Regions from separate parts of the Pseudomonas sp. Irchel 3A5 genome, predicted to be linked through region 2. Evidence: predicted binding sites of a transcription regulator. Region 2 holds the regulator's gene; the other holds the start of a gene.

Region 1 (7,353 bases), on a different contig from region 2:
TGTATTCCGAAAAGGAGCGTTTCAGTATCGCCATGACTACCCGACAGACTGCTGACGCCGACCCGGTGCTGACCCGCGAAAGCGGTTTTCATGCGGGCACTTCAAGCCTGACCCGACAGTTCATCGACTATCGTGGCTTCTGGACCCCAAGCCGCTTTGATGGCTACGGCGCCCTTGATGAATACCACGGCTGCCGTGAACGGGTGGCGGTGATGGACCTGTCGGCATTGCGCAAATTCGAAGTGCTTGGGCCCGATGCGGAAGCCTTGCTCGATTACTGCCTGACCCGCGATGTGCGCAAACTCGCCATCGGACAGGTAGTCTATTCGGCGATGTGTTACGAACATGGCGGTATGCTCGATGACGGCACCTTGCTGCGCCTGGGCCAGGATGCGTTTCGCTGGATTGGCGGTGAAGACCACGCCGGTGTGTGGATGCGTGAGCAGGCCGAAAAGCTCGGGATGAAAGTGTGGATCAAGAGCGCTTCCGAACAGATCAGTAACGTCGCCGTACAAGGCCCGTTGAGCCGCGAACTGCTCAAGCAGATGATCTGGACCCCAGGCACCCAGCCAGCAATGGCGGAGCTTGGCTGGTTCCGCTTTCTCACTGGTCGTCTTGATGGCCATAACGGCCCGGCGCTGATGGTTTCGCGCACCGGTTACACCGGCGAACTGGGTTTTGAAATCTGGTGCCATCCCGATCACGCGATGCAAGTCTGGGAACGGCTCTGGGCGCTCGGCGAACCCTTGGGGCTGGTGCCACTGGGGCTTGAGGCTCTGGACATGCTTCGCATCGAAGCCGGACTGGTGTTTGCCGGTTACGAGTTCGACGACCAGACGGATCCGTTTGAAGCCGGGATTGGATTTTGCGTGCCCCTCAAGAGTAAAACCGCTGACTTCATCGGCCGTGAAGCGCTGTTGCGGCGTAGTGCCCAGCCTCGGCATAAGCTGGTGGGGCTCGTGCTGGAAGGCAATGAAGTGGCGGCGCATGGCGATTGCGTGCGGGTGGGACGCGCACAAGTCGGCGTTATCACCAGCGCGACGCGCTCTGCGGTGCTTGGGCGCAACATTGCCTTGTGCCGACTGGACGTTGCGTACTGCGAACCGGGCACGACGGTGGAGGTCGGTAAGCTTGATGGCCAGCAAAAGCGCATTCGCGCGCAGGTAGCGGCCAGTACCGTGGCGTACGATCCAGACAAGCTGCGGGTTCGTAGCTGAAATCTTTCCAGCGTTAAAAGGCGCCACTGCAGGATGTATCTTGCACTGGCGCTTTTTTTCATTTGATTGAAAAGGAGGGGGCGTGTAGCTGCATCCCCCTCAGAGCCATAGCTTCTTCATCGTCAGAAATGCCGTCTTCCCGGATGAATCCAGTCCCACAAGGGGCACGGTGGACTTGAGGTTTGCGCATACCGCGTGGGAGATTCTATGTTTGCCAGCAACTGCGTAGGACCGGCTTTAGCCGGGAGGGCGGTATTTCTGCTGAACAGGGTTTAGTGAATGCCCCGACGTCCTCCCGGCTAAAGCCAGTCCTACAAGATTGCGGTGGATTTGGTTTGCGCAAATCTGCAGCCGGGCTGAACACCTTCAGCCCGACGATCAACCCCGAATAATCCTGAAACTCAGTTCGAGTATTTGTAACCGACCTCGCCGTGGGCGGCCAGATCCAGACCATCCACCTCGGCATCTTCATCGACGCGCAAGCCACCGCACAGCATCGCCGCGATCTTGAATGCCACCAGGCTGCTCACTGCCGAAAACACGATGCTGAACAGCAACGCGCCGCCATTGACCATCAACTGACTGATGAGATCGCGACCTTCAGCAAACCCTTGACCGCCCAACGCTGTCATGGCGAAGACGGGCGTCAGAAGCCCACCCAGAATACCGGCGACACCATGCACGCCAAATACATCGAACGCGTCGTCCAGGCCCAGCATCGGCTTGAGTTTTTCCACTGACCAGACGCACAGCGGGCCTGCGATAAAGCCCAGGACAATGGCGCCCATGGGCCCGACGAAACCGCATGCCGGGGTAATTGCCACCAGACCCGCGATAGAGCCCGATACCGCACCGAACAGACTTGGCCGGCCGCGGTGTTTCCATTCCACGACCATCCAGCCCAGCGCACCGGCACAGCTGGCCAGCATAGTGTTGACCATCACCAGCATGGCGAAACCGTTAACCGCCAGCACGCAACCACCGCAGAAACCCAGCCAGCCAACCCACAACAGCGAACCGCCGGTCATGGTCATCGTCATGTTGTGCGGTGCGAGCGCCGAGGTTCCAAAACCGCGTCTCCGGCCAATCAGCCAGGCACCGACCAGCGAGGCAATACCGACGTTGAGGTGCACCACGTTGCCGCCGGCGAAATCCTGCACGCCCAGACTGAATACCCAGCCGCCGCCCCATGCCATGTGTGCCATAGGGATGTAATTAATGGTGATCCACACCGCCATGAACACCATGACTGCCGCAAACTTCATGCGCTCGGCAAACGCACCGACAATAATTGCAGGGGTAATGGCGGCAAACAGCAACATGAACAGGAAGTACAGATATTCTGGAATAGTGCCCACCACCGTATGGATGGTCACACCCTGCAAAAACAACTTGTCGAAGTTGCCAATGATTGCATTCAACGAGCCACCGTCTCCGAATACCAGACTGTAGCCATACACGGCAAATATGACCGACATCAAGGCCGCCGTGCAGAACACTTGCATCATCACCGAGAGGACATTCTTGGTTCTTGCCATACCGCCGTAGAACAGCGCGAGGCCGGGTAATGTCATCAATAAGACGACCAGCGAACACAGTGCAACAAACGCTGTGTCGCCCGTGTTGATCACCGGCGCAGTTTCATCGGCATACCCTGAAGAGCAAGCCACAACAAGAAAGAGGCCGCAGAGGGCGCGGCCTGTACGAGTAAGGCGGATCATGGCTGAGTATCTCCAGAGGTCAGGAATTTCGCTGTCACGACTCTGCGGGGCAAAGTGCTTCAGCGCTTGGATTTACGCCTCAGGGTGAAACGCGTCATTCCCTTTGGGTAATTTAGTTTCCTGTAAGGAATAGCAATTTGCTTGCCATTTTCGCCCTTGCCGGTGGGGTGGGCGGCCGTTAATGAACGGAACTACCCGTTTGCCTGCTGTGGGGAGGTTTTTCGTTTGTGGTGGGCGCTGTTTGCCAATAAGAGCAAATGTGGGGACTGGAAATATGCACTGTTAATGCACACTTTCACGAGGCGAGCGCCTTTATGGCTATATGCATTATGGGGTATTGCCAAGACGTGCATGAGTGTTGAACGTTCGCCAACGCGTTGCGATTTATCCAGGAATATCGGCTGCGTAATAACCATGTCTTACGCTGCCAAAACTGGCGTATACGAATAAACACCGTGAGCCGATTACTATTCGCAGGTCTCACCACGGCTGTTGCAAGGCAAAATATTCAGGGCGCGCCATTCCTTGATCATTTGGCGACGATTACGGGAGTAACGTTCTTCAAGCACTTCAACGTTTGCCACATTATCCAGGTCTATCATGCGAAACCTGGCGTCAGCCTCGCACCAGGCTGCCACAGAATGCCGATTTTCGATAAACCCCAACATGATTGGCCAGATAACCTGGTCTTCCATTGGCCCATGATTGATCGATAGCGTGATACGTAGCTTGCACTGGTTGCGCAGGGAGCGGCGAATCTCGCTTAAATCGATTGGTGCGAAATGTAGCGTGGGGCTGCTTACGTAGAACGTTTCATCCTCGAAGGCCGGTCGCATATCCGGCGCAAGTACGGCGTTAATCTTGGCCAATGCGTTTTTGACCGCAAAAGCAAACTTGTCATCGGTATGACGACTGACCCATAAAGCGCCGGTCACCAGTGCCTGTATTTCTTCCTCAGTAAATGAGAGTGGAGGCAGAAGAAAACCCGGCTTGAGCACGTAGCCCAGGCCGGGTTCACCATCAATGTCCGCCCCCATACCCTGCAATGTCAGAACATCGCGGCGTATGGTGCGAAGGGATACTCCCAATTCTTGAGCGAGTATTCGTCCCGATACCGTTCTGCGATGACGCCGAAGCACTTGCATCAGCTCAAACAATCGATCACTTCTGGCCATAGCTCCCCCTATGCATCTCCCATCTCAATGACAGCCTTACCGCCAGGTTTTCGACCGTTTTCGATATCCCCGATCAGTTGAATGGCATCGTGCAGAGCAACAGTTTTGCCTACAGGGATTCTGAAGCTTCCTGCACTGGCAGCTTTGGCGAGCTTATCCAGAATGTCTGCGCGTGGCGACCCGATGACGGGCTTGAGACGGCGGTCAAAGATCGCGCGAACAAACTTCCAGGGGCCAGGGTTCAGATCCAGAAACACGCCTCCCGCGCGCAGCATTGCAACGCCTGTGGAAATCGAAAGCGTCGCCGCCGTGTCGTAAACGATATCGAATCGGGCGGTGATACTGGATAACTGTGTAGTGCGATAGTCATACACGGTTTGCACACCGAGTGTTTGTGCCCTTTGGATGTCCTTGGCGCTGCAACTGCCTGAGACGACAGCGCCATGCATCATTGCTATTTGCACAGCGGCCTCGCCGACGGCGCCGGCACAACCATTGATGAATACATGCTGGCCGGCGTGCAACTTCGCCTTGTCGATGAGTCCATTCCATGCGGTTATACCTGGCGTGCCGAGGCACGCGGCGTCCTGGAATGAAACTTCATCGGGCTTTTGGGTTAGAAATGCTTCTTTGGTGATAACAGCCTCGGCAAACGCGCCGCTTTCTTTGAATCGGGCTAATCCAAAAACCGCATCGCCCACCTTCAAACGCTTGACACCTGGGCCGACCGATAAAACTGTGCCAGAAAAATCCATCCCCATTGTTCTAGGGAATTTATTACCGGTGACGATTTTCATTTGCCCGCTACGCAGCTTCCAGTCAATCGGATTGATCGCAGCAAATCTGACTCTGACCGCCACTTCGGCTTCGCCAGGGGGAAGCAGGTCAAAATCTTCGACCCGCATAACATCCGGCCCGCCGTAGGTGTGATATTGAATGCGTTTCATGATACGTCTCCAAACCTCATCAAGTAGGTGAGCCAGCTTCGGAGTCAAATCTAACGGTGTATGTGGACAGTTTCTGTCACCATTCAAATGGGCCGTGTACAGGGCGCAATCTGATGGGCGTGCCATTCAGAAATCTTGCGGTAACAGGAGTTGGCGAAATCTTCATCTGGTTGCAGGCGAGCCAGGTTCGCTATGGAAGCGGGCCCAAAGGCTCAAGCTCGCGGATGAGATCAATGAGCAGGCGAAGGCCCACGGGAACCTGCCTGAAGCTGGAGTAGTAGATGTGAAAACCTGGGTCGTAGTGAGTCCAGTCCTCCAGGACTCGCTGCAGCGAGCCTTCGGCGATCTGTCGTTCGACGACAGACGCGGGAACATACATCAAACCGGCGCCGCGCATCGTCATTGCTACACCAACGCGGGTTTCATCGATGGTTATGGCGCCGGGCGCGTCAATCTCCATCTGTTGACCCTCTTTCGAGAATTGCCAGTGGTAGATGCGTGCGTTACCCAGACGCACGCGTAAACAACGATGTTGGTATAGATCCTCAGGCTGTTTCGGGGTACCGAATCGCGCAAGGTAGTCAGGCGATGCAACGACTGCCCATGCCACATCGGGAGACAGGCGTTGAGCAATCATGTCTGCGGGAACCGTCCCACCAAAACGAATGCCTGCGTCATGCCCGTCGCCGATGATGTCGACCATCCGATTGGTGACGGTCAGGTCGACCTCAATGTTCGGATAGCGGTCAACAAAAACCGGAAGAGCGGGGCCCAACAGCAATTTTGCGCCGTCGCTCAGGACGTTCAAGCGAATACGCCCGGCGGGCTCATCACGCAGCCGATTCAGGGACTCAAGCGCTTGCCCGATATCATCTACGGGAGTGCTGATGAGGCCCTGCAACTCTTCGCCCGCAGCCGTGAGCGTCACGCTTCGGGTTGTGCGATTGAGAAGTCGAACACCAAGCCGTGTTTCAAGCCCCTTCATGGCATGGCTCAGCGCTGACGCACTGATGCCGACCTCCAGACCTGCCTTTCTGAAGCTCTGATGCCGAGCGATGGCGAGGAAATAAACAATATCTGCCAGGTTCGTGCGGCTGAGCTGCATGGATGACTCCGAAGCCAAGTGAATTGAATAAGGGAAGGTCAGCCCAGCGCGGGCAAATGGTCGATGAGCTTATCGAGCGTAATGGGATAATCGCGAACCCTGATGCCGGTAGCGTTATAAACAGCGTTGGCAATGGCCGCTGCTGCTCCGGAAATACCAAGCTCGCCGACACCTTTGGCCTTGAGAGGTGTTGCATAGCGGTCTACTTCATCCAGGAAAATGACTTCCTGATGCGGGATGTCGGCATGCACTGGTACTTCGTAGCTGGCCAGATCGTGATTAACAAAAAATCCCAGGCGATGATCCACAATCATTTCTTCCATTAGCGCTGCACCTGCGCCCATGGTCATCCCGCCGATGATCTGACTGCGGGCTGTTTTGGGGTTGAGTATCCGTCCTGCTGCACAGACCGCCAACTGGCGGCGGATACGAATTTCTCCTGTGGCCGCGTTGACGCCAACTTCGACAAAGTGAGCGCCAAAGGTTTGCTGGGCATACTGCTTTGCCAAGTCGCCGAACTCCATGATGTCTTCGGCCACTACATCACCGTCCAGTGCCGCTTGTGCCAATGGCGCGCTGTTTAAACCATCACGAATCTGGCCATCGATAAATTCCGCTTTTGCTGGGTCCATGCCAAACCTCGTAGCGATGGTTTCCCGCAACTTTACGCAGGCGGCGTACACGCCTGCTGTAGATGAAGCTGCGCCCCATTGGCCGCCTGATCCGGAAGACTCAGGGAAACGTGAATCCCCTAGATGCACGTTAACCTTATCCATGCCTACACCCATCATTTCCGCAGCGGTCTGGGCAATGATGGTGTAAGAGCCGGTTCCGATGTCTGTCATGTCGGTTTCAACGGTGACGATGCCATCGCGATCCAGCCGGACGCGAGCAGCAGATTTCGTTGTAGGTGCGCCTCGAATCGCAGAGGCCATGCCGATGCCGGTCCACCAGCCGTCATGCAGTTCCTTGCCGGGAAGGGGGTTGCGTTGAGCCCAGCCAAAACGATCAGCTCCCGTATTCAGACATTCGACTAACTGGCGCTGAGAAAACGGGCGATCAGGCTGCTCCGGGTCTACCTGGGTGTCGTTGATGACGCGAAACTTCACAGGGTCCATGCCCACTTTCTCAGCCATTTCGTCCATGGCAATTTCCAGCGCCATCATGCCAGGCGCCTCACCGGGCGCT
Region 2 (7,353 bases):
CAAAAGCGTTGAGCCAGGCGACTCTGGCCAAGACGTTGCACGTAAATCAGGCAGCTATTTCAAAAATGGAGCGTCGCACGGACATGTACATCAGTACATTGCGCAATTACATCCGCGCAATGGGTGGAGAGTTGGAGATCGTTGCTACTTTTCCTGATGGACAGGTCAAGATCGAAAATTTCGCGAGTTGAAGGCTTTCCGCCGAGCTCTACAATTACTCCCCCTCATCAAACTTGTTATTGATCAACTCAACCAGACCCTCCAGCGCTGCCTGCTCCTGGTCGCCCTCGGTGGAAAGGTGAATATCCGTGCCCTTGCCTGCGGCGAGCATCATCACGGCCATAATGCTTTTGCCATCCACCATGCTGTCAGGTGAACGCCCAACGCGGATCTGGCAGGGGAACTTGCCGGCGACTCCGACGAATTTAGCGGCTGCGCGGGCATGCAGGCCCAGCTTGTTGATAATGGTGATTTGAAGAGCGGGCATCGCAGGGGAAGTCCTTTCAGCTTAAGTCGCGGTGGCGAACCTGAACGTTTTTGAGGGATTGTTGCAGGACCTGACCCAGGCGCTCGGTCAGGTACACCGAGCGGTGGTGGCCCCCGGTGCAGCCAATGGCAATGGTGACATACGAGCGGTTGCTGGCAGCGAAGCGCGGCAGCCACTTGTTGAGATACGTGAAGATGTCCTGAAACATCTCCTCCACATCAGGCTGTGCAGCAAGGTAGTCGATAACGGGCTGGTCCTTTCCTGATTTCTCTCGCAGTTCAGGTTTCCAATAAGGGTTTGGCAGGCAGCGCACATCGAATACCAGGTCGGCGTCCACGGGCATGCCGCGCTTGAATCCGAAAGACTCGATCAGGAAGGCCGTACCTGGCTCCGGCTTGTTCAGCAGGCGAAGCTTAAGCGTGTCGCGCAGCTGGTAGAGGTTCAGGTGGGTGGTATTGATCTTCAGGTCTGCCAGATCAATGATCGGCCCCAGCAACGTAGTCTCGTCCCGAATGGCCTCGGCCAGCGAGCGGTTGGCGTTGCTCAGAGGGTGGCGACGACGGGTTTCCGAGAAGCGTTTGAAGAGGGTCGATTCATCCGCATCCAGGTACAGCACATCGCACTGGATGTTGCGTGAACGAACCTCTTCCAGCATCTGCGGGAAGCGCGTCAGGTGACTGGGGAGGTTGCGTGCATCAATGGAGACGGCCAGCAACGGTTCGGCCAGCTCGGTATTGATCAGCGCGCGTTCGGCGAGTTCCGGGAGCAGACCGGCCGGAAGGTTATCAACGCAGTAGAAGCCGCTGTCTTCCAGGACATCCAGCGCGGTGCTTTTGCCGGAGCCCGAGCGACCGCTCACAATGATCATGCGCATGATTAATGCCTGTTTTGCTCGTCCAGTACTACCTGATAAAGGGCTTCGTTGCTCGCGGCACTACGCAGGCGTTCACGCACTTCTTTGCGGTCGAGCATGCTGGCGATCTGGCGCAGCAATTCCAGGTGTGCATCGGTAGCCGCTTCCGGGACCAGCAGGACAAACAGCAAGTCAACGGGGGCGCCATCGATAGCGTCGAAATCTACAGGAGCGTTCAGGTGCAGCAATGCGCTGATGGGTGATTCACATCCCTTCAAACGACAGTGCGGAATGGCGATGCCATTACCAAAGCCGGTAGAGCCAAGTTTTTCACGGGCGACAAGGCTCTCGAACACGACTTGCGAGTCCAGATCAGGCACTTCTCTGCCGATCAGGTTGGCAATCTGTTCGAGGACTTTTTTCTTGCTGCCGCCCGGCACGTTCACGAGTGAACGGCCGGGGGTCAGGATATTTTCTAATCGGATCATGTTTTTGGGGGTATCAGCGAGCCGTTGCACCCTGAAGGAGGCTGAGCTGCTTTTCCTTATGCTTGAGCAGTTGTCTATCCAGCTTGTCGGTCAAAAGGTCGATTGCCGCGTACATGTCATCATGTTCCGCATTGGCGACGACCTTTGAGCCGGGGATGTGCAGGGTGGCTTCGATTTTCTGTTTAAGCTTCTCGACCTCCATGATGACCTGCACATTAGTGATCTTGTCGAAGTGGCGCTCCAGTCTGCCGAGTTTTTCGGTGATGTAGTCGCGTAGGGCGTCGGTCACATCCAGTTGATGTCCACTGATGTTGACTTGCATACCGCTTTCTCCTTATTGCCAGTGCATAAAGAGGCAGGCTTTTGCCTGCCACTGGAACGCTGTGGCTAGCAACCGGGTTGCGTAGAACCGATTCGGGCCAGTGCTCGGGCGGTTACTACTGTACCTCTCGTCACATCAGTCGCTTGCGTTCACTAGACGGCGCAATGCCAAGTGATTCGCGGTATTTGGCTACTGTGCGACGGGCTACTTGAATGCCTTGTGCCTCCAGTAAACCAGCGATCTTGCTGTCACTCAACGGCTTTTTCTGATTTTCCGCTGCAACCAGTTTTTTGATGATCGCGCGAATGGCTGTGGACGAACATTCACCGCCTTCGGAGGTGCTTACATGGCTCGAGAAGAAATATTTCAACTCGTAAATACCACGGGGGGTATGCATGAATTTCTGAGTGGTTACACGAGAAATGGTCGACTCGTGCATGCCTACGGCCTCTGCGATGTCATGCAGGACCAGTGGTTTCATCGCCTCATCGCCGTACTCAAGGAAGCCGCGCTGATGCTCGACGATCTGCGTTGCCACTTTCATGAGGGTTTCATTACGACTTTGCAGGCTTTTGATGAACCAGCGTGCTTCTTGCAGCTGATTGCGCATGAACGTGTTATCGGCGCTGGTATCGGCGCGGCGGACAAAACCGGCGTACTGCGGATTCACGCGCAAGCGCGGGACTGATTCCTGATTGAGCTCAACCAGCCAGCGTTCGTTGTCCTTGCGCACGATGACGTCAGGCACCACGTATTCAGCTTCGGTGGATTCGATTTGCGAACCGGGGCGAGGGTTGAGGCTTTGCACCAGCTCGATGACCTGCCGCAGTTCATCTTCCTTGAGCTTCATGCGGCGCATGAGCTGCGAGTAGTCGCGGCTGCCCAGCAGGTCGATGTAGTCACTGACCAGTCGCTGTGCTTCGCTGAGCCAACGGGTTTTTGCCGGGAGCTGACGCAATTGCAGGAGCAGGCATTCGCTCAGGTTGCGCGCGCCGATACCGGCGGGCTCAAACTGCTGAATGCGGTGCAGCACGGCTTCAATCTCGTCGAGCTCGATATCAAGCTCGGGATCGAAGGCGTCGAGAATCTCTTCCAGAGTCTCGTCCAGATAGCCCTGGTTATTGATGCAATCGATCAGGGTCACGGCAATCAGGCGGTCGGTGTCGGACATCGGCGCCAGGTTCAACTGCCAGAGTAAATGGCTTTGCAGGCTCTCACCGGCAGAGGTACGAGTGGTGAAGTCCCACTCGTCATCATCATTGCTGGGCAGGCTGCTGGCGCTGGTTTGATAGACGTCTTCCCACGCGGTATCGACCGGCAGCTCGTTGGGGATGCGCTCGCTCCAGTCGCCTTCTTCCAGATTGTCCACAGTAGGAGCGGACTCCTGATAAGTCGGCTCCTGGACATCAGGATTAGGTTTCTGCTCGATGTTGTCAGCCAATGGGTCGGCGTTGTCGAAATCGTCGCCTTCTTCCTGGCGTTCCAGCATAGGGTTCGACTCCAGTGCCTCCTGGATCTCCTGCTGGAGGTCCAGTGTCGACAATTGGAGTAAGCGGATGGCCTGTTGCAGCTGCGGCGTCATCGTCAGCTGCTGGCCCATTCTCAAGACTAGCGATGGTTTCATGGCTGGGGCTTAACACCTTATTCGCCGGCGCACATGCGCCATCCACTACCGAGCGCCTGGGCGCGTACATAAGCAAATTATATGCCTGAAACTGAAGTGTTTGACTAGAGCGTGCTGGCATTTAATAACCATCAGCACCAAGGCCCAGTCCTGCCCGCCTTGAAAGCCGGGCACCACAGTTCTTTTTACAGGCGGAACTCGTGGCCGAGGTAAACCTCTTTCACCAGCTGATTTGCGAGAATGGTTTCCGAATCGCCTTCGGCAATCAACTGCCCGTCGTTGACGATGTAGGCGGTTTCACAGATGTCCAGGGTTTCACGGACGTTGTGATCGGTGATCAATACGCCGATGCCCTTGGCTTTCAGATGGTGGATGATCTGTTTGATATCGCCTACGGAAATCGGGTCCACGCCTGCGAACGGTTCGTCGAGCAGGATGAATTTCGGTGAGGTAGCAAGTGCGCGTGCGATTTCCACCCGGCGGCGCTCACCACCGGACAGGCTCATGCCCATATTGTCGCGGATATGAGTGATGTGAAATTCCTGCAGCAGGCTTTCCAGCTCCTTGCGGCGTCCGTCACGGTCCAGCTCCTGGCGAGTTTCGAGAATCGCCATGATGTTGTCGGCTACCGACAGCTTGCGAAAGATCGAGGCTTCCTGAGGCAGATAGCCAATACCTGCGCGTGCGCGGCCGTGCATGGGCTGGTGGCTGACATCCAGGTCGTCGATCAGCACTCGCCCTTGATCAGCCTGAACCAGGCCGACAATCATGTAGAAGCAGGTGGTCTTGCCAGCGCCGTTAGGCCCTAGCAATCCTACGATCTGACCACTTTCGATGGACAGGCTCACATCGCGAACGACCTGACGGCCCTTGTAGCTCTTAGCCAAATGCTGGGCTTTCAGCGTCGCCATTTACTGGGCCTTCTGCTGGTCGGTTTTCTTTTTCGGCTGGATAACCATGTCAATACGCGGGCGTGGTGTTGTCACCTTGCTGCCGCCATTGGCACGACCAGCGCTGACGATCTGTTTGACCGTGTCATAAACGATCTTCTCGCCTTCGGACGTGTTGCCATCGTTGATGACCTTGGCCTTGTCGATCAGAACGATACGATCCTGCGCAGCGTAGTACTGGATAGTGATCGCGTAGGCTTGAACGATAGGCTTGTCTACAGACGGCTTCTGCTCGTAGTACGCGAGGTTGCCGACCGATGTGAACACATCGACTTCACCTTGGGCATTACGTGTGATGGTCACGGTATTACCGGTGATCTTCATCGAGCCCTGGGTGATGATTACGTTGCCTTTATAGGTGGCAACGCCTTTCTTGTCGTCGAGTTGTGCGTCGTCGGACTGAATGTGGATCGGCTGATCGCGATCAGTCGGCAGGGACCAGGCGCTCGCGCTTCCCAGTGCTGCACCCAGGCCAAGCAAAAAAGGAAGGGTTTTAACGAGCCTCATACTGTCCTCTTACATTAGATAGCAGGTCCATCCTGCTGTCGTTCAAATACGCTTTCATTCCCTTGGCCGTAGTCACACCGCCCGCGCCGTCGATTCTAACGGCTTGCTCGGTCTGCGCATATTGCTTCTGCGGGAATACGGTCATTCGACTGCTGGTGATAATGGTCGTACGTTTTTTTTCGTCTGTTCGTGCTACGCGAACCGAGTCAATCAGTTCGACTTGCTCGCCACCAGGGGAAACCTCACCCGTTTTGCTCTGGATATGCCAGGGAAAGAGGGTGCCACGGTACATCTGCAAGTCTGGCGTGGTGAGCATTGTTACATCGGTGGCCTTGATGTGCTCGACCTTGTCTGCTGTCATTTCGTACTGCAACTTGCCATCCGGCAAATACTGCACGCTATGCGCATTGATTGCGTAAAAATCGATGGCGCTTTCGTCCACCGTTGCAGCCGGTTGCTCCATGAAGCTTTCCGGGCTGATGTTCCAATAACCTGCGGCTGCCAGCAAAAATGCCAGCACGCCGAGGATCAGAAACGTTCGAATTCTTTTGCTAAGCATAAATGGCTTCTGTCTATAAGTAGGCTGCGTGGGCGGCTTCAAGGCTGCCTTGAGCGCTCATGATCAATTCACAGAACTCGCGAGCTGCGCCTTCGCCGCCGCGTGCCTGGGTAATGCCGTGGGCATGTTGCCGGACAAAAGTTGCTGCATTGGCCACCGCCATGCCAAGACCGACACGCCGGATGACTGGCAAGTCTGGCAGATCATCACCCAGATAGGCGACCTGTTCGTAATTCAGGCCGAGCTGGCCGAGCAGTTCGTCGAGAACCACAAGCTTGTCTTCGCGGCCCTGATAAAGATGCTCAATGCCGAGATTCTTGGCACGGCGTTCAACGACCGGCGTCTTGCGGCCGCTGATAATGGCCGTTGCCACGCCCGAGGCGATCAGCATTTTAATGCCTTGGCCGTCCAGAGTGTTGAAAGTCTTGAATTCGCTACCGTCTTCAAGGAAATACAGGCGACCGTCGGTCAGTACGCCGTCGACGTCGAAGATGGCCAGTTTGATATTTTTACCGCGTTGCAGCAGATCGGTAGTCATTTGCACATCTCCATTACATGACGCCTGCGCGCAACAGGTCCTGCAGGTTGAAAGCTCCGACCGGATGATCATTTTCGTCAACGACGATGAGTGAGCCGATCTTGTTGTCTTCCATGATTTTCAATGCTTCAGCTGCAAGCATCTCAGGGCGGGCCGTCTTGCCGTGAACGGTCATCACGTCATCAATAGTCGCCAGGCGAATATCAATCGGACGATCCAGAGTGCGGCGCAGATCGCCGTCAGTGAATATCCCGGCCAGTCGTCCATCAGTCTCGATAACCGCCGTCATGCCCAGGCCCTTGCGGGTCATTTCCATCAGTGCGTCGCGGAGCAGGGTGCCACGCTGTACTTTCGGCAGTTGTTCGCCGACGTGCATGACGTGCTCGACCTTGAGCAGCAAGCGTCTGCCCAGCGCGCCACCCGGATGCGAAAAAGCGAAGTCTTCAGCCGTGAAGCCCCGGGCTTCCAGTAGCGCTACTGCCAGGGCGTCGCCCATGACCAGTGCCGCAGTCGTCGAAGAGGTCGGAGCCAGATTCAGCGGGCAGGCTTCATGCTCTACGCGGGCACTCAGATTGACGTCGGCTGCTTCAGCCAGGGTTGAACACGGGTTGCCCGTCAGACTGATCATCTTGATGCCGAGACGTTTGATCAGGGGCAGCAAGGTGACGATTTCAGCCGTTGTTCCCGAATTTGACAGGGCGAGGATGATGTCATCGCAGGTGATCATGCCCATGTCGCCATGACTGGCTTCGGCAGGGTGAACAAAAAACGAGGTGGTGCCGGTGCTCGCCAGAGTAGCAGCGATTTTTTTTCCGATATGTCCTGATTTACCCATGCCCACCACGACAACGCGTCCTTTGCTCGCGAGAATCATCTCGCAGGCCTCGATGAAATCTGCGTTGATATGCGCTAACAAACCCTCCACAGCTTCGATTTCGAGGCGGATGGTGCGTTGTGCTGACTGGATCAGGTCGCTGGATTGATTCATGTGAAAAATCGGTCGGCCGGTTAAAAGGCGGCGATTA

What was found. The regulator sigma-54, encoded in region 2, starts transcription at its own class of promoters, with help from an activator protein. The targets are predictions, from matches to a motif close to ANTGGCATNNANNTTGCTNT.
Region 1: the regulator sigma-54 is predicted to act here: its motif matches at 3,068-3,087, upstream of CKW31_RS07000 (ammonium transporter).

Annotation. Positions count from the first base shown of each region.
Region 1 covers NZ_FYDU01000004.1:10,962-18,314, reverse strand. The annotation lists gene CKW31_RS07005 (DUF1989 domain-containing protein) at 1-1,217, shown strand, start outside; gene CKW31_RS07000 (ammonium transporter) at 1,619-2,938, opposite strand; gene CKW31_RS06995 (YafY family protein) at 3,406-4,113, opposite strand; gene CKW31_RS06990 (NAD(P)-dependent alcohol dehydrogenase) at 4,122-5,060, opposite strand; gene CKW31_RS06985 (LysR family transcriptional regulator) at 5,251-6,165, opposite strand; gene paoC (aldehyde oxidoreductase molybdenum-binding subunit PaoC) at 6,204-7,353, opposite strand, start outside.
Region 2 covers NZ_FYDU01000008.1:163,924-171,276, reverse strand. The annotation lists gene CKW31_RS15205 (XRE family transcriptional regulator) at 1-191, shown strand, start outside; gene CKW31_RS15200 (HPr family phosphocarrier protein) at 215-487, opposite strand; gene rapZ (RNase adapter RapZ) at 504-1,361, opposite strand; gene ptsN (PTS IIA-like nitrogen regulatory protein PtsN) at 1,364-1,828, opposite strand; gene hpf (ribosome hibernation-promoting factor, HPF/YfiA family) at 1,842-2,150, opposite strand; gene CKW31_RS15180 (RNA polymerase factor sigma-54) at 2,281-3,774, opposite strand; gene lptB (LPS export ABC transporter ATP-binding protein) at 3,960-4,685, opposite strand; gene lptA (lipopolysaccharide transport periplasmic protein LptA) at 4,686-5,231, opposite strand; gene lptC (LPS export ABC transporter periplasmic protein LptC) at 5,218-5,790, opposite strand; gene CKW31_RS15160 (HAD family hydrolase) at 5,804-6,328, opposite strand; gene CKW31_RS15155 (KpsF/GutQ family sugar-phosphate isomerase) at 6,342-7,316, opposite strand.